DNA from 3 places in the Nitratidesulfovibrio vulgaris str. Hildenborough genome. Region 1 is predicted to be linked to each of the others. Evidence: predicted binding sites of a transcription regulator. Region 1 holds the regulator's gene; each other region holds the start of a gene.

What was found. The regulator sigma-54, encoded in region 1, starts transcription at its own class of promoters, with help from an activator protein. The targets are predictions, from matches to a motif close to CTGGCACGGNNNNTGCTT.
Region 2: DVU_RS16040 (THxN family PEP-CTERM protein) is a predicted target of sigma-54. The motif match lies at 3,243-3,260, and genes of this name have one in related genera.
Region 3: DVU_RS04475 (YeiH family protein) is a predicted target of sigma-54. The motif match lies at 2,338-2,355, and genes of this name have one in related genera.

What each region holds. Positions count from the first base shown of each region.
Region 1 covers NC_002937.3:1,711,214-1,716,178, forward strand. Annotated here, with positions in the region: gene DVU_RS07710 (LptA/OstA family protein) at 1-374, shown strand, start outside; gene lptB (LPS export ABC transporter ATP-binding protein) at 371-1,096, shown strand; gene rpoN (RNA polymerase factor sigma-54) at 1,240-2,670, shown strand; gene hpf (ribosome hibernation-promoting factor, HPF/YfiA family) at 2,729-3,268, shown strand; gene DVU_RS07730 (PTS sugar transporter subunit IIA) at 3,278-3,727, shown strand; gene rapZ (RNase adapter RapZ) at 3,736-4,647, shown strand; gene DVU_RS07740 (PTS sugar transporter subunit IIA) at 4,676-4,965, shown strand, end outside.
Region 2 covers NC_005863.1:34,921-39,885, reverse strand. Annotated here, with positions in the region: gene DVU_RS16045 (ThiF family adenylyltransferase) at 1-2,632, shown strand, start outside; gene DVU_RS16040 (THxN family PEP-CTERM protein) at 3,318-4,178, shown strand; gene DVU_RS16035 (THxN family PEP-CTERM protein) at 4,303-4,965, shown strand, end outside.
Region 3 covers NC_002937.3:1,033,012-1,037,976, forward strand. Annotated here, with positions in the region: gene DVU_RS04465 (insulinase family protein) at 1-1,405, shown strand, start outside; gene DVU_RS04470 (Fur family transcriptional regulator) at 1,482-1,916, shown strand; gene DVU_RS04475 (YeiH family protein) at 2,410-4,149, shown strand; gene DVU_RS04480 (hypothetical protein) at 4,203-4,460, shown strand; gene DVU_RS04485 (c-type heme family protein) at 4,546-4,965, shown strand, end outside.

The DNA of each region.
Region 1 (4,965 bases):
TGTGGTCGGTGAAGCTGACGCTGCACCTTGGCAAGTCCAAGGAAGGCAAGAGCGGTGGAGACGTGCCGGGTGGCATGGATGCCGGTGAGATTGAACGTATCGTCGCCGAGAAGAATGTACGGATGGTGCGCGAAGGGCGTAACGGTACATGTCAGAAGGCCACCTATACCACCAATGACGGGCTCATGATCATGGAAGGCTCGCCTGTCCTCTTCGACAAGGAGAACGTGGTGAAGGGCGAGGTCATCTATTTCTACACTCGCGAGAATCGAAGCGAAGTGCATGGTGGCACCTCGCGCCCTGTAGAGGCCGTGTTCACCTCTTCGTCTTCCGCGTCGCTGCCCGGAGCGGAAAAGGCAAAGGAGTCTGAATGATGGCCGTATTGCAAGGCGAAGATCTGCGTAAGCGGTTCGGGCAGCGCGAGGTCGTGCGGGGTGTCTCCGTCTCGGTACAGCAGGGCGAGATCGTCGGGTTGCTCGGGCCCAACGGCGCGGGCAAGACCACGACGTTCTACATGCTCACAGGCATCATCAAACCCACGGCTGGCATCGTCCGACTGGACGGACAGGACATCGCCGACTGGCCTTTGCATGAGCGCGCTCGCGTGGGGTTGAGCTATCTGCCTCAGGAGAGCTCCGTATTCAAGAGGCTCACCGTTCGTGAAAACCTTGAGATCATCCTCGAGCATACCGGGCTTCCGGCTGCCAGACAGAAGGAGCGTGCCGAGGCGCTGATGGCGGACTTCGGTATCGCGCATCTTGCCAGTTCGCGTGCCATGCACCTTTCGGGCGGTGAGCGGCGCAGACTCGAGATCGCGCGGTGCATGATCCGCGAACCCAAGTTCGTGCTGCTCGATGAACCATTCGCAGGCATCGACCCGCTTGCCGTGGGTGATATTCAGGGGCTTATCCGCAAGCTGCGTGATCGCGGGATAGGGGTGCTCATCTCCGACCATAACGTGCGGGAGACGCTCACCATCTGTGACCGGGCGTACCTGGTCCATCAGGGGCAGGTCATTCTGGACGGCACACCCGAGCATATCGTAGGTGACGAACAGGCCCGTCTTGTCTATCTTGGGGCGGACTTCTGCCTCTAGTCGGCATCAAGCTTGCATCCTGCCTCGCGCTGTGTCATGATACTACGTAACGCACTGTTGCACGGTACTTTTCTTCTTTTGCTAACAGAAGGTGGATATCGCGCATCTGGTGCTTAACATGACGGCGAGAGGTTCCTTGTTCAATGGCACTCGAACTTAGACAGCAACTCAAGCTGAGTCAGCAGCTTGTCATGACGCCACAACTGCAGCAGGCCATACGCCTTTTGCAATTGTCACGTCTTGAGCTTGTCGAGACCGTTCAGCAAGAGCTTCTTGAGAATCCGTTCCTTGAAGAAGGAATGGATGAAGGCGCTGCATCTTCTGCCTCAGAAGCCTCCTCGCGTAAAGACGAATCTGCGCCGGAGGCGTATGACAGGGAATTGTCGCGTAATGCCGACTGGGAAGACTATCTTGGCGAATTCGCCAGCTCTTCGCGGCAGGCGCAGGTACGCGAAACTGAACTCCCCGAGGAGATGACCGCGTTCGAGGCGCGCTATTCTGCCCGCCCATCGCTTGAAGGGCATCTCATGTGGCAGTTGCGTCTTTCGCGTCTTACAGAAGACCAGAAGGGCATCGGTGAAACCATCATCGGCAATATCGGCTCTTCGGGATATCTTCAGGCCTCTGTCGAAGACATTGCAGAGATGTGTGGTGCCGATGCTTCCGAAGTCATTCCGGTATTGCACGCCGTCCAGCGTTTCGACCCGGTAGGTGTTGCCTCGCGGACTCCGCAGGAATGTCTGCTGATTCAGATCGAAATGCTTGGCTACGACCGCGACCGTGTTCTCGTCGAACTCGTTCGCGACCACCTCGAAGACCTTGAAACCCGCCGTTACAAGCCGCTGCTGCGCAAGTTCAAACTCGACATGGATGATCTCAAGGAATACCTTGATATCATACAGTCTCTCGACCCCATGCCAGGTTCGAGCTTCGGGGGCAGCGACCCCATGTTCGTAAGCCCCGACGTGTTCGTGTACAAATACGACGATGAATTCGTCATCGTGCTTAACGACGACGGGCTGCCCCATCTGCAACTCAGTTCGCTGTACGACCAGAGTCTTGCCGGTGTGACGGGCAAGGACAAGGACTTCGTGCAAGAGAAGGTGCGTTCCGCGTCGTGGCTCATCAAGAGCCTCTATCAACGGCAACGCACCCTGTACAAGGTCGTTGAAAGTATTATCAAGTACCAGAGGGGGTTCTTCGAGGATGGCGTGACCCGTTTACGGCCACTCATCCTCAAGGACATCGCCGACGACATCAGTATGCACGAGTCGACCGTGAGTCGCATCACGACGAACAAGTTCGTCGCCACGCCTCACGGTGTGTTCGAGCTCAAGTTCTTCTTCAACAGTGCGCTCGAACTTGATGATGGCAGCCAGGTCGGTTCAGAGAGTGTCAAGGCTCTGATCAAGAAACTCATCGGCGAGGAGAATCCCAAGGAACCTCTGAGCGATGAGCGAATCGGCGAGATACTGAAGGAACAGCTTCAGGTTAATATTGCCCGGCGTACGGTTGCGAAGTATCGTACAGCCATGAATATCCCCTCTTCGTCCAAGCGTAAGGAAGTTTTCTGACGTAGCACGAAGAGGCCCGGCCGCAAGGCACGTGTTCCATCGAACCCAGGAGGAGCTTATGAACATCGCATTCACGTTCAAGAACTTCGAGCCCTCGGAACACCTCAAGAAGTACGCCCGTCGTCGCTTCGAAAAGCTCGCCCGGTTCGTCGGCAAGTCTGCCAACCTCGAGTTGCAGGTGGCCCTTTCTCTGGACAAGTTCCGTCAGAAGGCCGAAGTCCAGCTTGTGGGCGACAGCATCAACATCGCCGCCGTCGAGCAGTCCGAAGACATGTACGCGACCATCGACCTCGTACTCGACAAGCTCGAAGCACAACTCAAGAAGCATGTCTCCCGCGTCAAGGAAAGACGGCGCTCTGCCCGGACGAATGCCAATATCGACGTGTTCACCTATCATACTGAAGGTGAGGGTGAAGACAGGGCCATCGTGGGTACCGACCAGTTCGTGCCCAAGCCTCTGCACGTTGACGAGGCTGCCATGCAGCTTGATGCGCTCGATTACGAGTTCCTCGTCTTCCTGAATGCCGAATCGGAACGGATCAACGTGATCTACCGCCGCAGGAACGGCGACTTCGGGCTCATCGACCCCGTCGTCTAGAGTGTCGTGATGCGGCTTGACGAGTATCTTAGCAAAGACCTCATAATTCACGAGATCTCCGCCAGCACCAAGGAAGAGGTGCTGGCGGAACTTGTGAATGCCGTTTGCCGGGCTCACCCTGAGGTAGACGGGCGTGCAGCGCTGAAAGTGCTGCACGAGCGCGAGCAACTCGGTACGACTGGCATCGGCGACGGCATCGCCATCCCCCACGGCAAACTGTCCGACCTCGGGCGCATCGTTCTGAGTGTCGGTCGTAGCAGTGCCGGATTCGGCTTCGACTCGCTTGACGGCAAGCCCGTGCACATCGTGTTTCTGGTGCTTGCCCCGGAACATGTGGCGGGCATGCATCTGCGCGTTCTGGCGCACATATCGCGGTTGCTGAAAGACGTCGCATTCAGAAGGGCATTGATAGAAGCCCCTGATGCGAATGCAATGTGGGAACTTCTTTCAAAGGCTTGAGGCAGCCCATGTCGAGCCCCGCGCGTTCTGCCGATGACGGCTTCGAAGCCGGATTCCCCGTCCTCATCGTCTCCGGACTCTCCGGGGCTGGCAAGAGCACTGTTCTCAACGTCTTCGAAGACCTGCGGTATTTCACTGTCGACGGTCTGCCCGTGCGTCTTGCGCCCGACATGGTTCGAGTCCTCGATGCACAGGCTCTTGAGCAGTATCAGGGCATAGTGCTTGGCATGGACCTCCGCGAGGCTGAGTTCGTACAGCAGTTCGAACAGGCCTTGGCCCGCCTTCAGGAAATGGGCGTCAGGCCTGTGTTGCTTTTCATCGAAGCGGAGCAGGGCGAGCTTATGCGGCGTTATGCGACAACGCGACGTCCGCACCCGCTTGAAAGCGAAGGTATGGGGCTGGAGTTGGCCCTTGCCGAAGAAAGGCGACGCCTTGCCCCAGTGCGTGAGGCGGCCGACCTTGTTTTCGACACCACGTCCTTTTCCATCCATGACCTGCGGCGCGTCATCCAGCGACGCTGGAGCAGCCTGAAGGGGCGCATGCGTTCGCTACGGGTGAACATCATCTCCTTCGGCTACAAATACGGCGTCCCGAAAGAGGCCGACCTGGTCTTCGACTTGCGCTTTCTGCCCAACCCCTATTTCGACACCTCCCTGCGCCCCCAGTCCGGTCTGGATGCTCCTGTCGTCGAGTATGTGTTCGGCACGGATTCAGCCCGGACGTTTCGAGACAGATTCATCGATTTCATGACCTATCTGCTCCCCCTGTATGAAGCCGAAGGAAGGTACCGCATCGCCGTTGCCATCGGCTGTACGGGGGGGCGGCATCGCTCCGTCGCCACCGCAGAGGCATTGCTCGATGTCCTGCGTAAATCCGATTATGCGGTGACGATCGAACATCGTCACCTAGAACTGGGTTGAGCAGAAGTGCAGCCCATGGTGAACCGATATGACCGAGAAGGATAACGTTGAAGCGAGGGTAGGGGTCATTATCGTTACCCACGCTGACTATGGCAGTGCCCTTCTGCGTGCCGCAGAGTTCATTCTGGGGGCACAGAGCGACTGCACGTCCATCAGTATCGACGTTTCGCAGGAGGTGGGCGAGACGGTGACCCGCCTCAAGGAGGCTGTGGGCAGGCTTGACAAGGGAAACGGGGCGATCATTCTCACCGACATGTTCGGCGGCACGCCCACGAACCTCAGCCTGTCGCTGTTGGCGACGTCCAATGTCGAGGTCGT
Region 2 (4,965 bases), on a different replicon from region 1:
CCTGCGCGCCCAGGGGCGCAACGTGGTGGAGGTGGGCGCGCTTGCCACGCAGTACAGCCGCCGGTGGACGAACCTCATGGTCTTTCTCGCCAAGGCCATGTTCCAGTACTCCATGATGTCGGAGGTGGACGACATCCTCGTCACCGTGAACCCGAAGCATGTGAAGTTCTACACCGACATCTTCCTTTTCAAACCCTTCGGCGAGGTGCGCCACTACGACACGGTGGACGCCCCGGCGGTGGCCCTGCGCATCGACCTGCACGAGGCCATGGACGAGTTGCAGGAGAAGTACGGCGACGAGGAGGACTTCGAGACCAACCTCTTCGCCTTCTTCGCCCGCATGAACAGCGACGAGACCGAGACCTCCGAGAACCCCGTGCGCCGCGACAGGCCACTGGAACCGTACACCGCCTATTATCTGTTGCAGCAGCGCCCCGAACTGCTCGACCATCTGGCCGAACCCCAGCGCGACCACATCGAGACCATCTACCACCGCGCGGTGTTCAACCACTTCTCGACCAACCCGGTGCACCCCGAGACCCCCGGCGGCGTACCGCTGGACATGCTCAAACTCGAGACGCGCGACGCCTATACCGACATCGCCTTCAGCCGCAACCTCGGCCTCGTGGACTACGCGGGACAACGCAGACTCTTGCGCTCGCGGGTCGCCATCGCGGGGCTTGGCGGCGTGGGAGGCATCCATCTGATGACGCTGGCGCGCACGGGCATCGGCAACTTCAACCTCGCCGACTTCGACGCCTATTCGCCGGTGAACCTCAACCGGCAGTACGGGGCCAGCATCGCCAGCTTCGGGCGCGGCAAGCTCGACGTCATGACCGAACGCGCCCTCAGCGTGAACCCGTTCCTCGACATCCGCTCCTTCCCCGAGGGCGTCGCCGCCGAGACCATCGACGCCTTCCTCAAGGATGTCGACCTGCTGGTGGACGGCATCGACTTCTTCGCCCTCGACATCCGCCGCAGGCTCTTCAACCGCGCGCTCGAACTGGGCATTCCGGTCATAACCGCCGGGCCGCTCGGCTATTCGTGCGCCCTGCTCGTCTTCATGCCGGGGGGCATGAACTTCGACAGCTACTTCGGCATCGACGACGACACGCCCCCCATGGAGGGCTACCTGCGCTTCGGCATGGGGCTGGCCCCGCGCCCGGCGCACCTCGGCTACATGGACAGGCGCTTCGTCAGCCTGCACGACAGGCGGGGGCCGTCGCTGGACATCGCCTGCCATCTCTGTGCGGGCATGGCCGCCACCGAAGCCGTGCGCATCCTGCTGCACCGCCGGGGCATACGCCCCGTGCCGTACTTCAGGCAGTTCGACCCGCTCACGGGCCGTCATGTGCGGGGCAGGCTCCGCAAGGGACTGCGCTCGCCGCTGCAACGGCTGAAGCTCGCCATCGCCCGCCGGTTCTTCATGGGTGCGCCGCGCACCGGCACGCCGCCCCCGCCAGAACCCGACGTGGTGGCACTGCGGCAGGACATCCCGCTCGAGACCCTGCACTACGTGGCCCGCGCCGCCATGCAGGCACCCTCCGGCGACAACGTGCAGCCGTGGCGCTTCGTCCCCCATGCCACGGGGCTGCACATCCATCTCGACAGGCAGGCCGACGGCTCGTTCTTCGACTACCGCCATGTGGCCTCGCTGCTGGCCTGCGGGGCCGCGGTGCAGAACGCCGTCTACGCCTCGGGCAGCGCGGGACTCGATGCCACGCTCTCGCTCTTTCCCGACGCCACGAAGCCCGACCGTGTGGCCTCGCTGCACTGCACGCCGCTGGGCGTGCCCTCGCACGAGATCATGACCGCCGCCCTGTGGCGCAGGCACACCAACCGCCGCATGTACGCCGCGCGCCCCCTGCCCGTGGAGGTGTGCGAGCGCATCGAGCACCTCGTCAGCGAGGAACAGGACGCCACCCTCCTGTGGGCGACGGACGCGGCGCAGCGCAAGACCCTTGCGCGGGCCGTCTACCTCGCCGACAGGGTGCGCGTCGAACGGCGCGACATGCATGAACACCTCATGCGCTTCATCCGCTTCGACGGGCAGGCCGAGCAACAGGGAGAGGTCGGGCAACAGGGGCACACCGGGCAGGCAGGGCATCACAGCCACGCCGGGAACGGGCCATACGGCGACGGACTGCCGCTGGCGAACCTCGAAGCGGGACTCGCCGGTGAACTGTACCTGCGTGCCGTGAGGCCGTGGCGCAACATGAGCATCGCCAACGCCCTCGGCCTCGGGCGCCTCATGCCCCTGCACGGGGCGATGGGCGTGCTGCGAAGCGGCGGCATCGGGCTGCTGCTGGCCAACGGCGAGACGGAGACGGACATCGCCCGCGCGGGCATGGCGTGGCAACGGGCGTGGTGCGCCCTCGAACACATGGGCTATGCCATGCAACCGCTGGCGGCCCTGCCCCTGCTGCACCTGCGCCTCGCCATGGGCGACCCGCAGACGCTGGACACCGCACATCAGCGCCTGCTGGAAGAGGCGTGGACGCTTCTCGAACAGGTGCTGCCCCACCCCAAGGGACGACTGCCCGTCATGATGTTCCGTGCCGGTGTCGCCGCACCCATCCGGCATGGCACGTTCCGTCGTCCGCTGTCGGACTTCCTGCTGCCTGCCGAGTGAGGGCGAGAAGGCGCGTGACGGCGGATGGCCTCGAAGGCGGTGCATGAGGCGGATGTGCCGAAGACGTCGCAGGACGGCCCCACAGCCCGACCAAGGCGGACACCGGGGCAGTACGGGGCAGCCGAGAAGCCCCGGTCAGGCGGAGAGGCCCCGGACAACCGGGAACGAGGTCGGCCCCGGACGCCCCCGACAGTGCCAAACAACGCCGGACTGCACAGGAGGGCGCAGGAAGGCGCAGGACGCCACGAGGCGAGGCGCCACGGGAATGGCCGCGGGAGACGCCGCATGCAATGACACGGGGGGGCACATCGCCCCCCCCTTCACTTTCGCCCGCCTTCTTCAGCCTGCCTCTCACCTGACGCCCACCTCTCACGTGGTGTCCAGACCCGCGGCCCCTCCTGCGTCCCCGTGCACGCTCTCCGGCACCCTGTCGGAAAAGGCAACACCCCCCCTTCATCAGCGCGAATGGAAGGCCCGCGCCGCTTTCGCCCCGGTCACCCGCGCCGCCCCCCGAATCTGTCGGATAGGTTGACAACGCCAGCCTGTGCCGAGAGGGGTATCAAGGCTCAAAACATCATCCAACACACTTGAATATATATTAAAAGCACTGTTGGAACAGTCATTGCTTAATACCATGCAACTTTGCTCACGCAATTTTTAACCTCATGAAATGAGGAGAAAAACCATGAAGCGTCTGCTCTCTTCCCTTCTCGGTACCGTGGTCCTGACCGCCCTGATGGTGGTCAACGCACTGGCAGCCCCCATCCCCGCATGGGACTACACCGTTGACGGCATCTTCGTCAGCTGGAAGACCACCGTGGGCACAAGCGGCACGTTAGACACGCCTGCCCAGGGCATCACCGGCTTCGAGCCTGAAGAACTGTTCTACAACCTCGACGGCGGTGTTCCGGTTCCTCCCGGCACGTCGGCCAAGGGTTATCGCCATATCGCGTGGGGCGACTACGTATGGAGCGGCCCCGGCCCCGTATACAGCCAGATTCCCGGCGCCAACCTCAGCTCCATCGGCATCAACGCCCGCAGTGGCACCATGATCACCGACGGCCCCACGTCGCTTGGCATGGAACTGTACCACTACAACCAGCCCATCCTCAGCGGCTCCATCCAGCTTAAGTCCGGCGTCGTGCGCTCGGTGCTGACGCTCGCCCCCTCCGGCAACCCGCCGCTGCCCGTCTTCTCGACCAAGCTCGACTTCCTGTTCTTCGAGACCCCCAACGGCAACGTGAACACCGAGAGCGACGTGTTCGTACTGCTGAACCCCGAAGTGACCGAAGAGACCTTCCACTTCTACGGCGTCGACTACGTGTTCAGCTTCGGCGGCTCGTTCGGCCTCATCCCCGAAACCTACCGCGCCCTGCTGAACCTGCCCGTCGGTTCCGTCGGCTGGATCACCTCCGAGAACGCCTACAACGCCTTCGATACGCTGATCAGCATCCGCGCCCTGCCCACCCCCGAACCGACCTCCATCATCCTGATGGGCCTCGGACTGCTCGGCCTCTTCGGACTGCGCCGCCGGTCACAGGCATAACGCACCGCCCCCCCCGGCAGCGACCCCTGTCGGAGAACCTTACACCGCCCCGAATACGACCACACACTTGCAGGAGCCTTCACCAAGGCTCCTGCAAGCAGCTACAAGACACAGGAGACTCGTCATGAAACGCCTCGCACTCATCGCACTCACGCTGCTCTTCCCGCTGCTCTTGCAGACGGCGGCATCGGCGGCGGTCGTCCCCTCATGGACATACACTGTGGACGGGGCCTTCGTTGAGTGGACCAACTCGCGCAACGACACCAACGTCCCCGGTGACCCCAACAACGGCATCACCGGTATCGGCAGCAAGAGCCTCACCTACCTCTTCGACGGCGGGGTCATGCTGCCCGCCCCCGTCACCACCCCCGGCTTCTCGACCCTCCGGTGGGGCGACTACACATACTCGAACCGCAGTGGCTACGTCTTCCACAACGGCGCCACCACCAGTTCCATCTCCATCGCCCCCACTGTGGGCGGTACCCTGATCACGGGTGGCGCAGCCGTGAACGGACTTGTGCTGTCTCACAGCAACAAGGCCATTGCCGGCGACAGCATCACCCTGCAAAGTGGCACGGCACGCGCCATCCTGCAGCTCATCCCGCAGCTTCCGGGGGCGACGTCGCTGCCCGTGTTCTCCACCACGCTGGACTTCAAGTTCTTCGAGACCCCGAACACCGGCAGCACACAGCAGGACGTGTTCGTGCTCATGAACCCCGAAGTCACGCAGGAGACCTTCCACTTCTACGGCATCGACTACGTGATGGACTTCACCAAGTCGTTCTCG
Region 3 (4,965 bases), 680 kb from region 1:
GCAGGAGGCTCCTGATTCGCCGGAGGCGCTCGCCACCATACCGCGTCTGGGTCTTGAAGACCTTGCGCGCGAGAACCGCCCCATTCCCATCGAAGAACGCACATCGGGCGATGTCACCGTCCTGTTCCATGACATCGACACGTCCGGCATCGTCTACTCCGAACTGCTGTTCGACTTGTCTGCCGTTCCTGCAAGGCTTCTGCCGCTGGTTCCGCTCTTCGGGCGGGCCCTGCTCGAGATGGGAACGGCGCGTCACGACTTCGTGGCGCTGGGGATGCGTATCGCCGCGAAGACCGGCGGTATCGAGGCGGATACGCTCTTCGCCACCACCCGCGCCGGACGCAAGCCTGTCGCTCACATGGTGGTGAGCGGCAAGGCCACCCGTGACAATGCCGCGGCCCTGGTCGACATCATGCACGAAGTGCTGCACGAGGCGCTGTTCGATGACGCGGAGCGCTTCGGGCGCATGGTGCTGGAGGAAAAGGCCCGTCAGGAGCATTCGCTGGTGCCTTCGGGCCACGGCGTCGTATCCAGCCGTTTGCGGGCCAGTTTCTCCATGGCTGGCTGGCTTGACGAGGTGACAGGTGGCATCACCTACCTCATGGCCCTGCGCGAACTCGCCGAACGTGTGCGTGACGACTGGCAGGGGGTGCGCGACGACCTTGAAACGCTTCGCACACTTGTCTTGCGTCGAAGCGGGGCTCTCTGCAACCTGACGGCGGACAGCGCCACGGCGGCAGTGGCCATGCCCCTTTTCGACGGGCTTGTCGCGGGACTGCCCGATACAGCAGCCGATGCCGTGGTCTGGGCACCGGATGCACTGCCTGCTGCAGAGGCGCTGGTCGTTCCCGCGCAGGTGAACTACGTGGGCAAGGGCGCCAACCTCTATGACCTTGGCTACGCCTATCATGGTTCGGTGAGCGTGGTGCTCAAGCACCTTCGCATGGCGTTCCTGTGGGACCGGGTGCGCGTGCAGGGCGGGGCCTACGGCGCGTTCTGCGCGTTCGACCGCATGAGCGGGGCCTTCACGCAGGTTTCATACCGCGACCCCAATGTGGAGCGCACCCTTGATGTCTACGACAAGTGCGCCGAGTATCTGCGCACGGTGGAACTCGATGACGCCGCACTCACAAGCGCCATCGTCGGTGCCATCGGCGACCTTGACATGCACATGCTGCCCGACGCGCGCGGTGAGGCCTCGATGCTACGCCACCTTACCGGTGATACGGAAGATGTCAGGCAGACGATGCGCGAGCAGATGCTGGCGACCACGCAGCGGCACTTCCGGGAATTCGCCGATGTGCTGGATGCGGTGGCACGCACGGGCAGGGTGTGCGTCCTCGGTGGAGGCAGTCTCGACGCCGTTGCGGCAACGCGCGGCTGGCAGGCTTTGCGGGTGCTGTAGTGAGCCGTATTCTTGCGCTTTATCTTCCGGAAGGGTACACCTTGCACAGACACCAACCCAAGAGGGATGATGCCCAATGAAGGAACCCATCGCCGTATTTCAGGATTATATCGCGCGCAACAGCCTCAAGGTGACGCCGCAGCGGATGCTCATCGTCGATGTCTTCCTGAAAGTAGGCGGGCATCTCACCACCGAAGAGGTCTATGAGCGTGTCAAGGCCGTCGACCCCTCTGTGGGGCAGGCGACCGTCTACCGAACGATGAAGCTCCTGTGCGACTCAGGTCTCGCCAAGGAAGTGCATTTCGGGGACGGTGTGGCGCGTTACGAGCAGAAGTACGGTAGCAAGCACCACGACCACCTCATCTGCGAGAGGTGTGGCGCCAATATCGAAGTGCTCGACGACGACATCGAACGCTTGCAGGAAGAGTTGGCCAGACGGCACGGCTACGTGCTGACCTCGCACCGGATGTATCTCTATGGCATCTGCGCCTCATGCCGCGAGCGTCGCTGACCGGAAGCGCATGTGAAGACTGCTGTGAGCGGGGGAGGAACCTTGGGGTTCTTCCCCCTTTCGTTTGCAGAAGGACGCCATCGGGCGGGGGCTAGGCATGCGTGCGCTGTCTGCTTCGAATACGCTTCCGGGCATTGTCGCCGTTGGGCAAGTGCGGGTGAACGACACGCGCCGTCCCGAAGACAGCAGGGGGAATGTGTTTGTCGGGGCCCTTCACGCATCGCCTCGGAGGGCTACGACGCGTGGCGTTCATAGGGTGTGCGCCCCTAGGCAACGCCGACTGGACGAATGGAGAAGCGCAAACGCGGGTTTGCGAAAGGGCGCTAACACAGGTTTACGATGCAAAGTGATGTTTGCAGCTTGCCGAGTCGTCCTGCACATTAACATTCTTTAATTAAAAGCTGTTAATGAATCTCTCTTTCTGGCACGCTTCTTGTTCAAAGAAGCACAAACGTGGCGTGTCGTTACGCCACATGTCAGCAAGGAGGGAACAATGGCTGAAAATGAAAGCAACGTCGTGGTCGACCACGGGCAGTCGCGTCTGTCCGACCTGTGGACCAAAGAGGACTACTGGGCCATCTGGCTTGGTTTCGTCATTCTCATCGCAGGGATGTGGTTGTTCCTCGCCAATCCTTCGCCCGAATTCGCGCAGAAGGTGGACAAGGCCAACGCGGTCATGGCGGCAGAGGCCGAACGCGCGCCCTTCAAGACCCTTGCCTACTACAAGGCACAGGATGACAAGGGCAAGCTCAAGGCCATGGACTCCGCCACCGGCAAGTCCATCGGAGCCTTCCTGAAGGCGCCCGGAGGCTGGACATCGAATCCTCTCGAGTCCTTCGTGCTTTCCAAGGAAGCCGCCGAGGAGCGCAACGCCGCGGCAAAGTCGAAGTTCGAGGCCGCAAAGGCCAAGTCCGATGCCGCATTCGCTGCCGCGCAGGTGGCTGAGGCAGCCGCCGCAGAAGCCGGTTTTGCCGACACCGCACTCAATGACGCCGCGCAGGGCAAGATCGCCGAATGGCGCGCAGACCTTGCCAAGATGAAGTCCGCCGAGAAGAAGGTGAAGACCAAGGCCTTCAACATCTCCACGTCGCTGCCGATGCTCATGGTGGTCATGGGGCTGTTCTTCGCCATCGGCATGAAGTTCATGGGCCATGATGTTCCCAAGTTCCTTGTCGGCTTCATCGGCGTGTTCGTGGTTGCCGTCATCGCGCAGATGATGGGCCACCAGAGCACCATGAAGTACTGGGGCATCGGCACCGAAGCGTGGGCCATCATCATCGGGATGCTCATCGCCAACACCGTGGGCACGCCCAATTTCATCAAGCCCGCCCTGCAGGTCGAGTACTACATCAAGACCGGTCTTGTGCTGCTGGGTGCCGAAGTGCTGTTCGACAAGATCATCGCCATCGGCATCCCCGGTATCTTCGTGGCATGGGTCGTCACCCCCATCGTGCTCATCTGCACCTTCATCTTCGGTCAGAAGATCCTGAAGATGCCTTCGAAGACGCTGAATATGGTCATCTCCGCCGACATGTCGGTGTGCGGCACCTCTGCTGCCATCGCCACGGCTGCGGCCTGCCGCGCCAAGAAGGAGGAGCTCACCCTGTCCATCGGCCTGTCGCTGGTGTTCACCGCCATCATGATGATCGTCATGCCTGCCTTCATCAAGTCCGTGGGCATGCCGCAGATTCTCGGCGGTGCATGGATGGGCGGTACCATCGACGCCACGGGTGCCGTTGCCGCTGCCGGTGCGTTCCTCGGCGAGAAGGCCCTGTACGTGGCTGCCACCATCAAGATGATCCAGAACGTGCTCATCGGTGTGGTCGCCTTCGGTGTGGCCGTGTACTGGTGCGCCCGCGTCGAATGCACTTCGGGCCGTAGCGTGGGCTGGATCGAAATCTGGAACCGCTTCCCCAAGTTCGTCCTCGGCTTCCTCACCGCGTCGATCATCTTCTCGATCATCTCCGGCAGCCTCGGCTCGGACATGAGCCAGATCATGGTCAACCAGGGCGTCCTGAAGGGTCTGTCGTCGCCGCTGCGTGGCTGGTTCTTCTGCCTCGCCTTCACCGCCATCGGTCTTGCCACGAACTTCCGTGAACTGGCGCACTACTTCAAGGGCGGCAAGCCGCTCATCCTGTACGTGTGCGGTCAGAGCTTCAACCTTGTGTTGACGCTGACCATGGCCTACATCATGTTCTACATCGTCTTCCCGGAAATCACCGCGAAGATTTAAGGGAACGGCTGGCGGGGGCTACGGCCCCCGCCTCAATCCGCAAGGAGCGAAAGATGGTACAGGCGAGTCTTCCGGTGAGGCTGCTGCGACTCGGATTCGGCATCGGGGTGTTGTGGTTCGCGTTCTGGGTGGTGGGGCCGCGCATCGTCGCCAGTGTTCCGGCCCTTGCCCACTACGGTGCGGTGCAGGACATCTACGGTATCCGTAGCGGAGCGCTCTATTACAATGATGTGGACGCCACGCAGGCTGCCGAGAACAATTCACGGGACAGTTGGCGGTTCACGCCCCAGGGACCGGAACAAGGGGGCTAGCCGTTGACGGGGCACGCTCCTGCCCCTAGACTCCGTTTCATTCTGTAACGCGGCCCCGTGCCGCCTTTTTCGCTTTCGAGACGCCATGCACAATCGCAAATCGCATACTCTGGAGCACAAGTTCCTGCTCAGCCTCGGGCTTGCCGGACTTGTCCTGTGCGTGGTCTTTTCCTTCATATTCTATGTGCATATGCGTGGAGTGGTCGAAGAGCAGGTGCGTGACAAGGCCGAACTGGTCTTCGCCCAGATTGACGCCATTCAGGGGTACGTGCGCGAGACGCTCCGGCCCAGCATGTTCAAGACGCACCCCGGCGAGTTCTTCATCGAGGGCATGTCCTCTTCGTTCATTTCCCGGAATATCATGGAACGCATGGGCGACAAGGCTGTCGGCCATGTCTACAGGCGGGTCGCCATCGGCGCACGCAACCCGGCGTCGGAGGCGGATGAGCTTGAGCGGTCGCTCATCGAGCGGTTCCGGGCTCGCGAGGACGAGACGCAGTGGGCC